Regions from separate parts of the Rhizobium sp. UGM030330-04 genome, predicted to be linked through region 1. Evidence: riboswitches for the same ligand, from Rfam matches in the RefSeq annotation. Region 1 holds a riboswitch; the other holds the start of a gene.
What was found. Region 1 has a riboswitch for thiamine pyrophosphate ahead of thiC (phosphomethylpyrimidine synthase ThiC). Riboswitches for the same ligand answer to the same signal wherever they lie in the genome.
Positions count from the first base shown of each region.

Region 2: linked by a shared signal. The riboswitch ahead of N434_RS21810 (ABC transporter permease) and the one ahead of thiC (phosphomethylpyrimidine synthase ThiC) in region 1 are both predicted to bind thiamine pyrophosphate.

Region 1 covers NZ_QKML01000003.1:350,367-358,169, reverse strand. The annotation lists gene thiO (glycine oxidase ThiO) at 1-415, opposite strand, end outside; gene thiC (phosphomethylpyrimidine synthase ThiC) at 416-2,239, opposite strand; TPP riboswitch at 2,335-2,446, opposite strand; gene N434_RS06795 (acyl carrier protein) at 2,629-2,880, shown strand; gene N434_RS06790 (acyl-CoA dehydrogenase family protein) at 2,880-4,061, shown strand; gene N434_RS06785 (amino acid--[acyl-carrier-protein] ligase) at 4,066-4,974, shown strand; gene N434_RS06780 (DUF1839 family protein) at 4,981-5,964, shown strand; gene N434_RS06775 (glycoside hydrolase family 2 protein) at 5,961-7,803, shown strand, end outside.
Region 2 covers NZ_QKML01000016.1:24,923-32,725, reverse strand. The annotation lists gene N434_RS21830 (SIR2 family protein) at 1-368, opposite strand, end outside; gene N434_RS25850 (AbiJ-NTD4 domain-containing protein) at 614-1,636, opposite strand; gene N434_RS21820 (hypothetical protein) at 1,982-2,161, opposite strand; gene N434_RS21815 (DUF6538 domain-containing protein) at 2,248-3,573, opposite strand; TPP riboswitch at 3,887-3,989, shown strand; gene N434_RS21810 (ABC transporter permease) at 4,116-4,901, shown strand; gene N434_RS21805 (ABC transporter substrate-binding protein) at 4,898-5,848, shown strand; gene N434_RS21800 (hydroxyethylthiazole kinase) at 5,845-6,585, shown strand; gene thiE (thiamine phosphate synthase) at 6,572-7,234, shown strand; gene thiD (bifunctional hydroxymethylpyrimidine kinase/phosphomethylpyrimidine kinase) at 7,231-7,803, shown strand, end outside.

The DNA.
Region 1 (7,803 bases):
GATCGAGATGTCCTTCGCCCGGGAAGTAAAGTCCGGACAGGAACCGGCCGGCAAGATCAGGCTCCAGAGCGGCGATCCCCCCCTCATCCACCCAGCGATAACCACTGGTCCGCGATGCGAAACGAGACAGCTCCGCCTTGTCGCGGGCAGGCGCGACCACCAGCGTGCCATTGCGGACTACAAGGCCGGGAGCCGCTTCGGCCCACCAATCAAGCGCCGCTTTGCCAAGCGTCAGAACCGCCTCTTCCGCGCTTTCGCGCTCACACCAGGGCGCCAGCATACCGCCCGCATAAAACGACGCCCCGCGAGAAGGCTCGGCATTGCGCTCCGAGACCTCGACAACAACGCCGCTCCGCGCTAGCTCGAAGGCCGCCGTTAATCCGGCGACCCCCGTTCCCTTGACAAGGGCGCGCATTTATTCGGCATTCGCAGGCGTCGGCAGCGGCATATAAAGCTCGCCGCCTTCCTTGAAGCGGGCGGCCATCGCCTCCAGCCCCTCCTTCTGCGCCTCGGCGCGGATATCGTGGGAAATCCGCATCGAGCAGAATTTCGGCCCGCACATGGAGCAGAAGTGCGCGACCTTGTGCGCCTCCTTCGGCAGGGTCTCATCGTGGAAGGACCGCGCCGTATCCGGGTCGAGCGACAGGTTGAACTGATCTTCCCAGCGGAACTCGAACCTTGCGCGCGACAGCGCATCATCCCGCACCTGTGCCGCCGGATGGCCCTTGGCAAGGTCGGCGGCATGGGCGGCGATCTTGTAGGTGATAACGCCGACCTTCACATCGTTACGATCCGGCAGGCCGAGATGTTCCTTGGGCGTGACGTAGCAGAGCATCGCCGTGCCAAACCAGCCGATCATCGCCGCCCCGATGCCGGACGTAATGTGGTCGTAACCGGGCGCGATATCGGTGGTCAGCGGCCCAAGTGTATAAAATGGCGCCTCGCCGCAGGTCTTCAGCTGCTTGTCCATGTTTTCCTTGATCTTGTGCATCGGCACATGGCCGGGGCCTTCGATCATCACCTGGCAGTCCTTCGCCCAGGCGATCTGCGTCAGCTCCCCCAGCGTTTCCAGCTCGGCGAACTGCGCCGCATCATTGGCGTCGGCGATCGAGCCGGGACGCAAGCCATCGCCCAGCGAGAAGGAGACGTCATAGGCGCGGCAGATGTCGCAAATTTCCTCGAAATGCTCATAGAGAAAGCTTTCGCGATGATGATGCAGACACCACTTGGCCATGATCGACCCACCGCGCGAGACGATGCCGGTAACGCGGTTGACGGTGAGCGGAATGTAATGCAGCCGCACGCCGGCATGGATGGTGAAATAATCCACGCCCTGCTCCGCCTGCTCGATCAGGGTGTCGCGAAACACCTCCCAATTCAGATCCTCGGCAATGCCGTTGACCTTTTCCAGCGCCTGATAAAGCGGCACCGTGCCGATCGGCACCGGCGAATTGCGGATGATCCATTCCCGGATATTGTGGATATTGCGCCCGGTCGAAAGGTCCATGACGGTATCCGCACCCCAGCGGATCGCCCAGACCATCTTCTCCACCTCCTCTGCCATGGAGGAAGTGACGGCGGAATTGCCGATATTGGCGTTGATCTTAACGAGAAAATTGCGGCCGATGATCATCGGCTCGAGTTCCGGGTGGTTGATATTGGCGGGGATGATGGCCCGACCCGACGCCACTTCCTGCCGAACGAATTCCGCCGTCACGTAGTCAGGGATATGCGCGCCAAAGCTTTCGCCGTCGCGCACCAGCTTCTCCTTGGCCGCCTCGCGCCCGAGATTTTCGCGGATGGCGATGAATTCCATTTCCGGGGTGATGATGCCGGCCCGCGCATAGGCAAGCTGTGTCACCGCCTTGCCGGCCGTCGCCCTGAGTGGCTGGTGGCGCACAGAAAATTCGGGCGTCAGGCGCTCGCCGGTGGCAAAGCCGTTATCCTCCGGCTTAACGTGTCGGCCCTCGTAAGCCTCGACATCACCGCGTGCCACAACCCAGTCGTAACGCAGACGCGGCAGACCCTTTTCAATCAGAACGGAGTGCGTGGGATCAGTATAGGGACCGGAGGAATCATAGACCGTTACCGGCGGTTCGCCCGCCGTCGGGTGGACGGCGATCTCGCGCATCGGCACGCGGATATGCGGATGTAAAATTCCTGGTTTGTGGATTTTCGTGGAGGCGGCATGCGGCCCGGTGGTGACCGACAGCGGGATAGTCTTGGCAGCGATATTCATCTTGAGGCTCCAAAGTTTGACAGTGGAGACCCAGTTCGAGCCGGAATGATGGAAAATACCTGACTGCCGACACGAAACGCCATGCGCCCGCCCGACATCAGGTCTTTGCACCGTCCCTACGCCAGTATGAACTGGATCAGGTTCAACGGGTCACTGCGCATGAAAGCAGAATCTCAGCCCCTTGACGGGACACCCCTGGTGAATGGCCACAGCAAAAAACACCGCCCGGCTTTTGTCAAGGCTGCCGATCACCGCTTGGCAAAGGTGCGGGAATGGCGCATGCTGCCGTTAGTTGTAATTAACCTAACGGTTTAGGTGAATATTATCGTTTGCCACGTAACGATAAGCACAAACTATGCAGATATGAAATTTATGGGAGATACGTCGGAATGAACGCGACTATACGTGAAATACTGGCCAAATTCGGCCAGCTTCCAACCCCGGTCGATACGATTGCAGATGAAGCCGATCTTTATGCGGCAGGCCTTTCTTCCTTTGCATCGGTGCAACTGATGCTGGGAATCGAAGAAGCTTTCGACATCGAATTTCCCGATAACCTGCTGAACCGCAAGTCCTTCGCCAGCATCAAGGCCATTGAAGACACCGTTAAGCTTATTCTGGATGGTAAAGAGGCTGCCTGATGAACGTGACCGTTGCGCCGCAGGATGAAACTCTGTCCGCGCGCGCGGGCCGTGTCGCGGCCATTGCCGCCAGACATGCGGACGAGGTGGATGTCACCGGCCGCTTCCCTGAGGAGGCTGTCGATGCCTTGAGGCAGGAACGCCTGCTGGGCATCCAGATCCCCTCCTCGCTCGGCGGCGAAAGCGCTTCCCTGCAGCAAATCGCCGATATCTGCGCCCGGCTCGGCCAGGCCTGTTCGGCAACCGCAATGATTTTCGCCATGCATCACATCAAGCTGTCCAGTCTGGTGGAACACGGCGAGGCTAGCGCATGGCATACGGGCTTCATGCGCCGCATCGCGGGTGAACAGCTTCTGCTCGGCTCCGCCACCACCGAAGGCGGCATCGGCGGCAATCTGCGCAACTCCATCTGCGCTATCGAGGTCGATGGCGACTTCTGCCGGCTGGAAAAGGATGCCACCGTCATTTCCTACGGCAGCAATGCCGATGCGATCCTCATCACCTCGCGCGCCCACAAGGATGCCGCGCCGGCCGATCAGGTGATGACCGTTTTCCTGAAAAACCAGTACACGCTCGAAAAGACCCATGTCTGGGATACGCTCGGCATGCGCGGCACCTGTTCAGACGGCTTCCTGTTCCGTGGCGAGGCGCCGGCGGCACAGATTTTCCCGAAGCCTTTCGCGGAAATCGCCGCACAATCCATGCTTGCAAGCTCACATCTCCTGTGGAGCGCCGTATGGTATGGCATCGCCTCCGACGCGGTGCTGCGCGCGCAATCCTTCGTCAGAGCCGCGGCCCGTAAGTCGCCCGGCACCGCCCCTCCCGGCGCGATCCGCCTTGCCGAGGTTTCCACCAAGCTGCAGGTGGTGAAATCCAACATCATTGCCGGCATCAAGGCTTACGAGGACACCAAGAGCGATCCGGAAAAGCTGATGTCCATGGCCTTTGCTGTTGCCATGAACAATGTGAAGATCTGCTCTTCGGAAACCATTCTTGAGATCATCGACCACGCCATGCTGGTCTGTGGCATCATGGGTTACAAGAACGGCACGCCCTACAGCCTCGGCCGGCATCTGCGCGATGCGCATTCCGCCCGGCTGATGATTTCCAACGACCGTATTCTCGGTAATTCCGCCAATCTCCTGCTGGTTCACAAGCAGGACACCAGCCTCTTGGGATAAGACCATGGACATGCAAACATCGTTTCTCGATCGATTGTTCGAAGAAGGCCTGCTGATTGAAACGGGTGTGGACGGCCTTTATGGACGCAGCGGCCAGTTCGAGGACGTGATTGCCGCATTCGAGCGGCTGATCGACCGCACGGGCGCCGCCGATGGCGCCGAAGCGATCCGTTTTCCGCCCGGCATCAACCGCGCCTACTTCGAAAAAAGCGGCTACATGAAGAGCTTCCCGCAGCTGGCAGGCACGGTTCATTCCTTCTGCGGCTGTGAGCTCGACCATGTCAGCCTGTTGAAGACCATGGATGAGGGCGGCGACTGGACCAAGGACCAGAAAGCAACAGACATCGTGCTGACGCCGGCAGCCTGCTATCCGCTTTATCCGACGATCGCCAAGCGCGGCGCGCTGCCTGCCGGCGGTGGTCTCTATGACATCCAGTCCTATTGCTTCCGCCATGAGCCCTCCAAGGATCCGGCCCGCCAGCAGCTTTTCCGCATGCGCGAATATGTTTGCATGGGCACCGAATCCGACGTCACCGAATTCCGCCAGACCTGGATGGATCGCGGCGTGGAGATGATGAAAGCGGTCGGGCTCGACGTCACCATCGATATCGCCAACGATCCTTTCTTCGGCCGTGCCGGCAAGATGCTCGCCAACAACCAGCGCGATCAGAACCTGAAATTCGAACTGCTGATCCCGGTCACATCGACGACCAATCCGACAGCCTGCATGAGCTTCAACTACCATCAGGATGCCTTCGGCCAGAAATGGGGTCTGAACCTCGCCAACGGCGATGTCGCCCATACCGCCTGCGTCGGTTTCGGCCTTGAGCGCATCGCGCTGGCGCTGTTTGCGCATCATGGTCTCGATGTGAAGAAATGGCCTGCGAAGGTCGTGGAAACGCTCTGGGGCTGATTATCCATGCGGCAAATTTTTCCGGGCCTTGATCCCAAGAACTATGTGCAACATCCGCTCCATTCTTCCGAGCGAATGTGGCCGGAAACCAATTGCTACATTGATTTGTGGATCGAGGTTCTGGCCTCGAAAGGCCTGCCGCCGGAAGCCATGTTCGGTTTCACCCTGACGCAGGACTTTGAGGGTGATCAGTTCACCTTCTTCAAGGTGCCGCTGGAAGATCTCGAAGCGCTTTATGGCGTTCGCGCCACCGAGCTGGCGATCTTCGACAGGGTGGAAAACCACATCGAGGCGCAGCTGGAGCGTGGTCGCATCTGCCTGGTCGAGATGGACAGCTTCTACATGCCCGACACCCATGGGGTGGGCTACCAGAAGGAACACGGCAAAACCACCGTCGCCATCAACCGGCTCGATCTGGCGAACCGGGAACTCGACTATTTCCACAATGCCGGCTTTTTCCATCTGTCGGGCGAGGATTTCGACGGGTTGTTCCAGCACCATCTGGCTGAGACCGACCCACCTTTCCTGCCCTACACCGAATTTGCGAAATTCGCAGACGGTAATCCCTCGCCGGCCCATATTCGCAAGACGGCCGAGCGGTTGCTGAGATTTCATTTTTCGCGGCGGCCATCCGCCAATCCGGTCAGGGCTTTTTCAGCCGTGTTTCCGGCGCAGGTGGAAAAGGTTGCCGACAGGCCCTTCGGCTTTTTCCACAAATATGCCTTCAATACGCTGCGCCAGCTCGGCGCCAATTTCGAACTGGCGGCAAGCCATTTCGAATGGCTGGACAAGGACGGTTTTTCTGAAGCACGAGACCACGCGCTGCGCATCTCCGAGGTCGCCAAGACCGTGCAGTTCCAGCTTGCCCGCGCTGTCACGCGCCGCAAATTCGATGCGCTGGCCTCCGTGCTCGATCCGGCAGCGAACGCATGGGATGGTCTGATGAAAAGCCTTGCGGCGAAACTGTCTGATGCCAGCGAGGCCGCGTGAGGACCTATCTTCCGGGCGAAAGCGAGAAATTGCTGAGTGAAGGCTGGACGCTGACACTGACGCCGGCCGATGCCTGCGAAACCCCGTCTGACATCCCGGCAACGCTTGAAAGCCTGCACGTCTCCGTGCCCGGCACGGTGGCGCAGGCACTGGAGGAAGCTGGGAAATTCGATCGTCTTGCTCCTGTCACGCTCAACGACAGGGATGCCTGGTATCGGCTGACGATGATTTCCGATGCGCGGGAGCGGGCCACACTGCGCTTCGATGGCCTCTCCACCATTGCCGAAATCTTCTTTAACGGTGAACTGATCGCCGCCAGCCAGAGCATGTTCGAAAGGCTGGAAGTGCCTGTCGATCTGACGGGCGCGGACGAACTTTCGATCTGCTTCAGGGCTCTTGCCCCAAGGCTCGAAAAAACCGGCCCGCGCGCCCGCTGGCGCCCGCAGATGATGAACACGCAGGGCCTGCGGCTGATCCGCACCACTGCACTGGGCTACATGCCCGGATGGTGCCCGGAAATCCATGCCGCCGGTCCATGGCGACCCATCAGCCTGATAAGGCAGGACGGCGTACTCTGCACACTAGGGTCTTCGCTGGACGACGCCGGGCGCGGCACCGTCAGCATCGCCCTTGAAACCAGCCGCGCCATAACATCGGCACGGCTGAGCTGTGCCGGCTACAGTGCCGATCTTTCCACGGATGAAGGCGGTAAACTCTCCGGCGAACTCCATATTCCCGATGTCGAAACATGGTGGCCGAAAACCCATGGCAGGCCGGCGCTCCATGAGATCCTTCTGGAGCTGGACGGCAAACAGTATCGGCTCGGGCGCACCGGCTTCCGGCGGATAGAGATCGATCATGGCGGGGACGGCAAGGGTTTCGGGCTTAAAGTGAACGGGCAACCCGTCTTCTGCCGCGGCGCGGTCTGGACGACGTCCGATATCGTGCGCCTGCCGGGAACACGGCCGGATTATGAGCCATGGCTTAGAAAAGCCGCCGAAGCCGGCATGAACATGATCCGTATCGGCGGCACCATGGCTTATGAGACGCCGGAATTCTTCACGCTCTGCGACGAACTCGGCATCATGGTCTGGCAGGATGCCATGCTCGCCAATTTCGATTACCCGGCAAAGGATGATGCCCTCCGCCAGCATATCGTGGCCGAAATCTCGCAATTCCTCGAAGCGACTGCGCTTTCTCCATCGCTCGCCGTTTTCTGCGGCGGCAGCGAAATGTACCAGCAGGGCGCGATGCTCGGTCTGCCGGAACAGATATGGAAGGGAGCGCTTACCGAAGAGATCCTGCCAGAACTGGTTGCCGCGAAAAGGCCGGACGCAGCCTATGTCGCCAATTCCCCCTCCGGCGGCGCATTGCCATTTTTTCCCAACGCCGGGGTCGGCCATTATTACGGCGTGGGCGCCTATTGCCGCCCGCTGGAGGATGCCCGCCGCGCCGAGGTGCGCTTTGCCGCCGAATGCCTCGCCTTCGCCAATATTCCCGAACAGGAAACACTGGACCATTATCTTCCCGGCGTGGCCGTGCACGATCCGCGATGGAAAGCCCGCGCCCCGCGCGACCGCGGTGCCTCATGGGATTTCGAAGATGTTCGTGATCATTATCTGAAGCTGCTTTACGAGGTCGAACCGGACGTTCTGCGGCGGGAGGATGGCAGCCTTTATCTTGATATGTCGCGGGCCGCGACCGCCGAGGTCATGGAAGCAACCTTCGGTGAGTGGCGGCGTAGCGGCTCCCCTTGCCAGGGTGCGCTGGTCTGGACCCTGCAGGATCTCGTTCCCGGCGCGGGCTGGGGTATCATCGATGCCGCCGGCAGACCCAAAT
Region 2 (7,803 bases), on a different contig from region 1:
CCATCGAATAGCATTCGCGTAAAAGGCTTTATCCAAGTGTCAGAAAAATCTGGCTCTGAAGAACGGTATGATTGTTGCGTGATCTGAGCCATCTTGCTTAACCGCTCTGCTTTCGAGATTGCGTAGGCGATTTGTAGCTTTCCTGCCTCTGCGATTATCTCGTCGCCGTTATGGCGGTTTATAAACTCGTCTATTGAGCCAGCATGATCAATCGCCCGATGTATTTCAGCCATTGCCAAAAAACGGGCATTAATTGCTTCGTTGTTTTTCGTATATCTATTGACCAAGCATCGAAAAATTGGCTCCACGCCTTCTTTCATCGTGCCAAAGTCAAAATGAAAGCTTGAGTTGGTCTGTATCTGTTTCATGAGCGCTTCGCCAACAGGCAGACCGAACTCGTGGCTTGCACCAGCACCAACTACGAACACAGTATTATTTCGAAACATTCTCAGCCAAACCCAATACCTAACTTTACCCACCGCGAACTAAATCATGCGTTGAGTTTGGCTTGCAATGCTATTTTTGCGCGGAAGGTCGCGATTTTCGAGATATGCCCATAATACTGCCAAGGCAGTCGGGCGATGACCGACGCAAGGACAACGGACAAAACCCGTCAAAGACGACTTATAAGCGATTTTATCCATGACATGCAGGTTTCTATTGCCCAATCATCTTGTTCTTTGGACAAGACTGTTGCTTCAATTGGACCCGCGCCATGCCCAAGCTTGTTTCGAACCTCACCGAAGAAGTTCTTCAAAACATTTGCTTCCCACGTCGCGATCAGGTTTCCGCCCCTGTCCACAGCTAAAGCTTCGATGAAATTAACTGCACCGCGCTCTTTACCAGTTGTCGCGTTTCGATCATGAGCAATGATCTTGATCGCGCTTTCCAAAGCCTTAGCAGCAGATAAGGCAGCTTCTGGTCGTCGGTTGTCACGCCGATCAATGGCTTCCAAGATGTCTGTTTCGACATTTTCCCACTTTGGATCGGCTATTGCTTGCCAGAATGGTTGTTTCACCTGTTCGTTGATGAAAGCGTCGTCAGAAAATTGAACGAAACCGTTGTGGTATGTCAAAGGGAACGCGGCTTGGCGAAACCGCTCGTTAATTTCATAAACATTTTCCCGCAGGCTCTCATTTTGCTGTTTGTTGGCAGCAATAAAATATTCGTCGCTGAGACCGGGTACTCGCAAGGACCGCCCCAAGCTATTGACGTTCCCATTCCTCTGCGCTTCTAGTCGCTTCGGCAAATGGGCATTAGCCACTTCAACCTGAGCTTCGGCTTCTCTGAAAGCTAGCTCTACAAAGCTTATTCGTTGTTTTATGAATTCGTCAGCGTCGGCATAATCTACAGGTACGGCTTGCATAAACGCCCTGATAATTTGCAAAGGCGAGTTTCTGTGGGTCAACGTGTAGAGCGGCGACAGATAATCGGTTCCGAGTTCCATCGATAATTTGTTGGAGATCGCCTCCAGCAACTCCCTCGCATGCTTGCTCTCGTCGCCACTTATATAATACGGGAATAATTGCTCGGTGATTATCCTGCAAGACTGCACCATGAACCGCCGTTTGCGTTCGTCATACAATTTGCTGAGCGGTGTGTTGTAATAGCGTTCTGCGAAGATGTCTGTGAGCATTTCTATTCCAGCCGTCTGACTTTACCCATCCCGCAACAATGCATCACTTGCGATAAGCAGCAAGACCCATAGCCATGATTGCAAGCAGAAAGATGAGGACAACCGCAACGAGACCAGATGCACTGGCTTCGAAGAAGAGAAATTTGACCGTTAGTTGCTGATCCATCGGCAGGCGCACCTTTCCATTTAAAATCAAAATGAAGGTGCTGCTTGCAGCTTCGCAGTATCATCTGCGCGATGTTTCCAGTCAACATAAGAGGCGAACAAACCATGATTTCCGAGGGTCTAATTACACTTGGGCCACCTGATCCACAGGTTGGCTCAATCAAAGCGCGTCATTTGCCGTCAGATGTCGATGATTAGATTGAGTTCGTCTTGAACCCGCTTTTTCGCCTTGGCATGCGCAAGTGCCGCGTCGATGAAGCCTTTTTCTTTCGCGATACGGATCAGCCAATCATAATGATCGAAGAATTCGTTTCGTAATTTCTCGCTCTTAACGAGCTTTTCAAATGTGTATTTCTGCAATTTCCATATTCCATGATAGGAATATGCCGGTATTCATAATATAAATTCATTTCACGTCTCAGCATATTGAGTTGATATTCAAGTTTTTAGATTGGTAGCTTTGCGTATTGAAGAGCTTTTTCCAGTGCCTCCTTTTTGTTCTCAATGTCGTATCCATCGCCGTAGTGCATCGAATGGGATTTGGTGTTGGTGTGCCCGAGAATTGAATCCTTGAGGGTGTCATTCGCCCCGCTCCTGCGAAGCCAATCAGCCATGTTGTGGCGGAAGCTGCCGAAGCCCTTCCCCTTTCCCGGCGTCATCTTTCTGAAATAGTCGGACATCGCACAGTTGACCTGAGTTGGTCCTTCATTCGTATGGAAAATGGTAAAGCCGTTGGGGAATTCACGCATGGCGGCAAGCGCATCACCAATTAGCGGGACATCTCTATGACGCGCCCCTCCCCGCTTGACCTTGCCGCGAAGTTCATTGGGGCGAATGGAAATGTATGGATCAGACGCATCCAGATGGATATCGGCGGGGGTTAGAAGCGCGAGTTCCTTCGCGTTCGCACCTGTGCACATCCCAATGCGGATAAGAGCTTTGATTTCAGGTCGTGCCCCTGATGTCTTCAAGCCTTCCGTAACTGCTGCTATCTCCGCAGCGGTGAGCGGCGCTCGTTTGCCATCGTCTTCGTAGCCAGAAATTCTGATGCCCGCGAAAGGATTCTCCTTCCCTTCGTATTCCTCATCAAAGACGGTCTCTAAGATCACACCGAGCCAGCTAATCTTCTTATTAGCTTCGTTGCTTAAAAACTCGCCGGTATCGATCTTTTCCTTCAGAATTTTGCGGTACTTTTTCACATCGTTCTTGGTGATCTTCAACACGTCAGTGTCCCCCATCGCCGCGATGTAATCTTCGGTCTTAACTTCGTAACGCCGCCAAAAACGCTTCGTCTGAAGCTCGTTCTTGCCCTTAACTTTCTCAGACGAAAGAGCTTTGAACTTCTCGAAAGCATCTGCCCAAGAGAGCGGCGGCATCTCCATCGCGCCGACTAAAGCAGCAGTCTGCACAACATTTGGAGTCGGCATAACAGCACGGACATCCACGATTTCGCTGATACGCTCTATCAACTGATCAACAGTTTGTTCGGAGACTGCCGTATGCGGTTCGTACTTTGCGGTGAGCTTCTCAGCGGTTGCTTTGACACGCTTGTAGTCAACGTGAGCCTCATCAGGCAGGCGCTCATCATCGAAGAGCGGCAAGATTTCCGCGATGTGACCGGCGACACGCTTCTTCGCCGTCCCTAAATCTCGTGTCCTCAATGAGCGCCAAATTTGGCGTTTCGTCGTGGACTTCCGCAATCGCGTAGGGATGTTGACGCAGAAATAGTAATAGCCGTTCTGCCGTCTGTGTAAGTAATTTTGCGCGATCATATATTGAAACCCGATCAACGAAACTAAAAGAAACCTCCTTTTGGTTGACTCTCTTATAGCGCCTTCCGTGAATATTCGTCAACTATAAATTTCGAATTGACGAAAATTATGCTTTCAACTTGCTTTAAAAACAAAACAACTATTGCAAAATATTTTGGAAACATCTTATCTTTTTGATTATGTTTTGATTTTGAATTAGGCGATTTGCCGGGATTATTAGCAATTCTATTGGCAATTTTTCGCTGCGGCGATTCAGAGGCAGGCATTTGAAGAAGAACATTTGACATGAGTTTTGAATTCTCCTATGAAATCAATCTCTTCCGAGGGGTGTGCTACGGCACTGAGACGGCATTGCGCCGAACCCTTATATACCTGATCCGGGTCATGCCGGCGTAGGAACGGAAACTGTCGCACCCTTCAGGCGCTGCCCTTTCTCTTCTCCGCTTTGCCTGATCTCCGAGATTGTCACATCTGGAGACGAATGATGATGCTGAAACCTTCCGCCCTTCGCACACGGTGCGTCTGCGTCTGAGGTCCGGCTCATGCGTGCTACCCATGCGCTGAACGGTGTCGGTCTTCTGCTGGTTTTCTGGCAGGCGGGAACGTGGCTGTTTTCGCCGCCCCGCTATATCCTGCCGTCGCCCACCGATGTTGCCGGCGCTTTCTGGCGTCAGCCCGGCTTCCTGTTCGGGCAGGCACTGGTAACGCTCGGTGAAATGGCGCTCGGGCTCGCGGCGGGCATCGCCGCCGGTATTCTCGTTGCCTTCACGATTGCCGCCGTCCCGCGCCTCGGCCGCCTCGTCTGGCCCATGGTTCTGGTGCTGCAGGCCTTTCCGGTCTTCGTGCTCGCCCCCATCCTCGTCCTCTGGTTCGGTTTCGGCATGGCCTCGAAAGTGGTGATGACGGCGATCATCATCTTCTTTCCCGTCGCCTCCTCCTTCACCGATGGCCTTAACCGCACGGATCGCGCCATTCTCGACGCCGCCTCGCTGACGGAGGCGAGCCACTGGCAGATCCTAATCCGGCTGCGCGTACCGCTGGCGTTGCCATCGTTCATTTCCGGGCTGAGGGTGGCCGCCCCGCTCGCCCCGCTGGGCGCCGTCATTGGCGAATGGGTGGGTGCTTCGGCGGGGCTCGGTTTCGTCATGATCCAGTCCAATGCCCGCATGCAGACTGACACGATGTTTGCCGCCATGGCCATTCTTGCCGTCATGGCGGTGCTGCTGCGGCTCATCGTCGACCGGGCGACCGCCAATCTGGCCCCCTGGGCCAAGGAAACAGAACATACCATTCCTCTCAGATATTTACGGAGACTTTCGGCACCATGAAACGAACGCTTCTTTCCCTCGTCGTCGCGGCAGCAGGCGCATTTGCTCCCATGCAATCACAGGCCGCCGACAAGCTTACCGTATTGCTCGAATGGTTCGTGAACCCCGATCATGCGCCGATGGTGATCGCGAAAGAACGCGGCCTGTTTGCCGATGCCGGGCTGGAGGTGGAACTGGTGCCGCCAGCCGACCCTTCCGCCGTGCCGCGACTCGTCTCGGCAAAACAGGCCGACATCGGCGTGCATTACCAGCCGAACCTCTATCTCGATCACGATGCCGGCCTGCCGCTCGTGCGTTTCGGCACGCTGGTGGAAACCCCACTCAACACTGTCACGGTTCTCGCCGATGGGCCAATCAAAAGCCTGAAGGACCTGAAGGGCAAGAAGGTCGGTTTTTCCGTTTCCGGTTTTGAAGATGCGATGCTGAAGCGCATGCTGGAAAAGGACGGCCTGGCGAAGGATGATGTCGAACTCATCAACGTCAATTTCTCGCTCTCGCCGTCGCTGATCGCCGGCAAGGTGGATGCGACACTCGGCGGTTTCCGCAATTTCGAACTGACGCAGATGAAGCTTGAAGGCCATGAGGGCCGCTCGTTCTTCCCGGAAGAACATGGCGTGCCGGCCTATGACGAGCTGATCTTCGTCACGCACCGCGATCTCGTAAAAGACAACCGCCTGCTGCGTTTCCTCTCCGCCGTGGAGCAGGCCGCGATCTTCATCACCAACCACCCGCAGGAATCCTGGCAGCTTTTCATCAAGGCCTATCCGAACCTTGACGATGCGCTGAACAAGCAGGCCTTTTTCGACACGTTGCCGCGCTTCGCCAAGCGTCCCGCCGCACTCGACCGCGCGCGCTACGACCGCTTCGGTGCCTTCATGCAGGAGATGCAACTGATCAAGCAGGCACCGAAGGCGGACGATATCGCCGTGGAGCTGCAGCAGCCATGACGACGAATTTCCCGACAGCGGCAAAAGCCGCCGAGATTCTGGAGCGGGTGCGCAAGACGCGCCCGCGCGTGCATTGCCTGATGAACACAGTGGTGCAGAAATTCACCGCCGACGGCATCACCGTCGTCGGTGGCATTCCCTCGATGACCACCTCGCTCGAGGAAATCGAGAGTTTCGTCACCAAGGCGGATGCATTGACCGTCAATCTCGGCACGCTGGATGCCGAGCGGCGCAAGGTCATCCGGCTGGCGATCGAGATCGCCAATGCATCCGGCAAGCCGTGGATCGTCGACCCCGTCCATTGCGATTATTCGCCATCCCGTCTGGAGTTTGCCCGCGAACTCATCGCACTTTCCCCGACCATTGTGCGCGGTAACCGCGCCGAGATGAGCCTGATCGGCAATGTGCCCGACGCGGTGCGGATCGAAACCGGACCGGTCGATCATCTCCGCGACACGACCCGTGGCGTCAGGATCGTCAACGGTCATCCATGGATGGCGAAGGTCACCGGCACCGGTTGCCTCTCGGGCGGCATCATCGCCGCTTTCATGGCGGTGGAGAAAGATGCGCTGCCGGCTGCGGCCGCAGCCCTTGCCGTCACATGCGTTTCCGCCGAGCTGGCCGCGAAACAGGCCAGAGGCCCCGGCACATTCGAACCGGCATTTCTGGATGCGCTTTCCGAAATTTCAGGGGAAGACATCATCAATCACGCGAGGATAGAGCATGAACAAGGTTGATTACCGCCTCAACGCATTGGTCGATGCCAGTCTTGCCGATGTCGCGCCCTTACCCGAGCTTGCTTTGGCGGCCGCACTCAACGGTGCGACCATCCTGCAATATCGCGACAAGCACGGCTCGACGCGCGAAATGATCGACAACGCCCGCGCCATTCATGAGGCAATCGCCGGCACCGGTGTACCGCTTGTTATCAACGACCGCGTGGATGTGGCACTCGCCTCTGGCGCTGATGGTGTGCATCTCGGTGCCGATGACATGGATGCGAAGACCGCACGGCGCATTCTCGGCGAAAAGGCGATCATCGGCCTCACCGTCAAGAACCGCGCCGATGCTGAACGGGCGGCCTCCATGCCTGCCGATTACGCCTGCATTGGCGGCGTGTTCGAAACGGTTTCCAAGGTGAACCCGGACAAGCCGGTCGGTATCGATGGTTTTGCGACGCTTCGCGCCCTGCTGCGCGAATGGCGGCCGGATATGCCTGTCGGCGCCATCGCCGGTATCGACCTTGCCCGCGTGCCTTCAGTCATCGCCGCCGGCGCGGATGGTGTCGCGGTCATTTCCGCCATCTTCCGGGCAGGCGATATTGCCAGCGCAACCAAGGGCTTCCGCTCTGCAATTGACGCGGCGCTGAAAGCGAGACAGCCATGACATCCATTGCATTGACCATTGCCGGCTCCGACAGCGGCGGCGGCGCCGGCATTCAGGCCGACATCAAGACCTTCTCCGCTCTCGGCGTCTATGCCGCCAGCGTCATCACCGCCATCACCGCCCAGAACACCAGGGGCGTGACGGCGGTGGAGGATATTTCAGTGGCCACCATCGTTGCCCAGATGGATGCCGTTTTTTCCGATCTCGCCGTCAATGCGGTGAAGATCGGCATGGTCTCGCGGATCGAAACCATCGCCGCCATCGCGGAACGGCTGCGGCGGCAATCGCAACCGGTGGTGCTCGACCCCGTCATGGTGGCGACATCAGGCGACCGGCTGCTGCACGAGGACGCCATCGAGACATTGCGGCGCGAGCTTTTGCCGCTCGCGGCCATCGTCACGCCAAACCTGCCCGAAGCGGCGCTGCTGACCGGCACGCCGATTGCACAGACGCAGACGGACATCAACCGCCAGGCCGAGACGATCCTCAAGGCCGGTGCAAAAGCCGTGCTCATCAAGGGTGGGCATAGCGATGGGCCTGAGAGCACGGATTATCTGTTTGCTGATGGC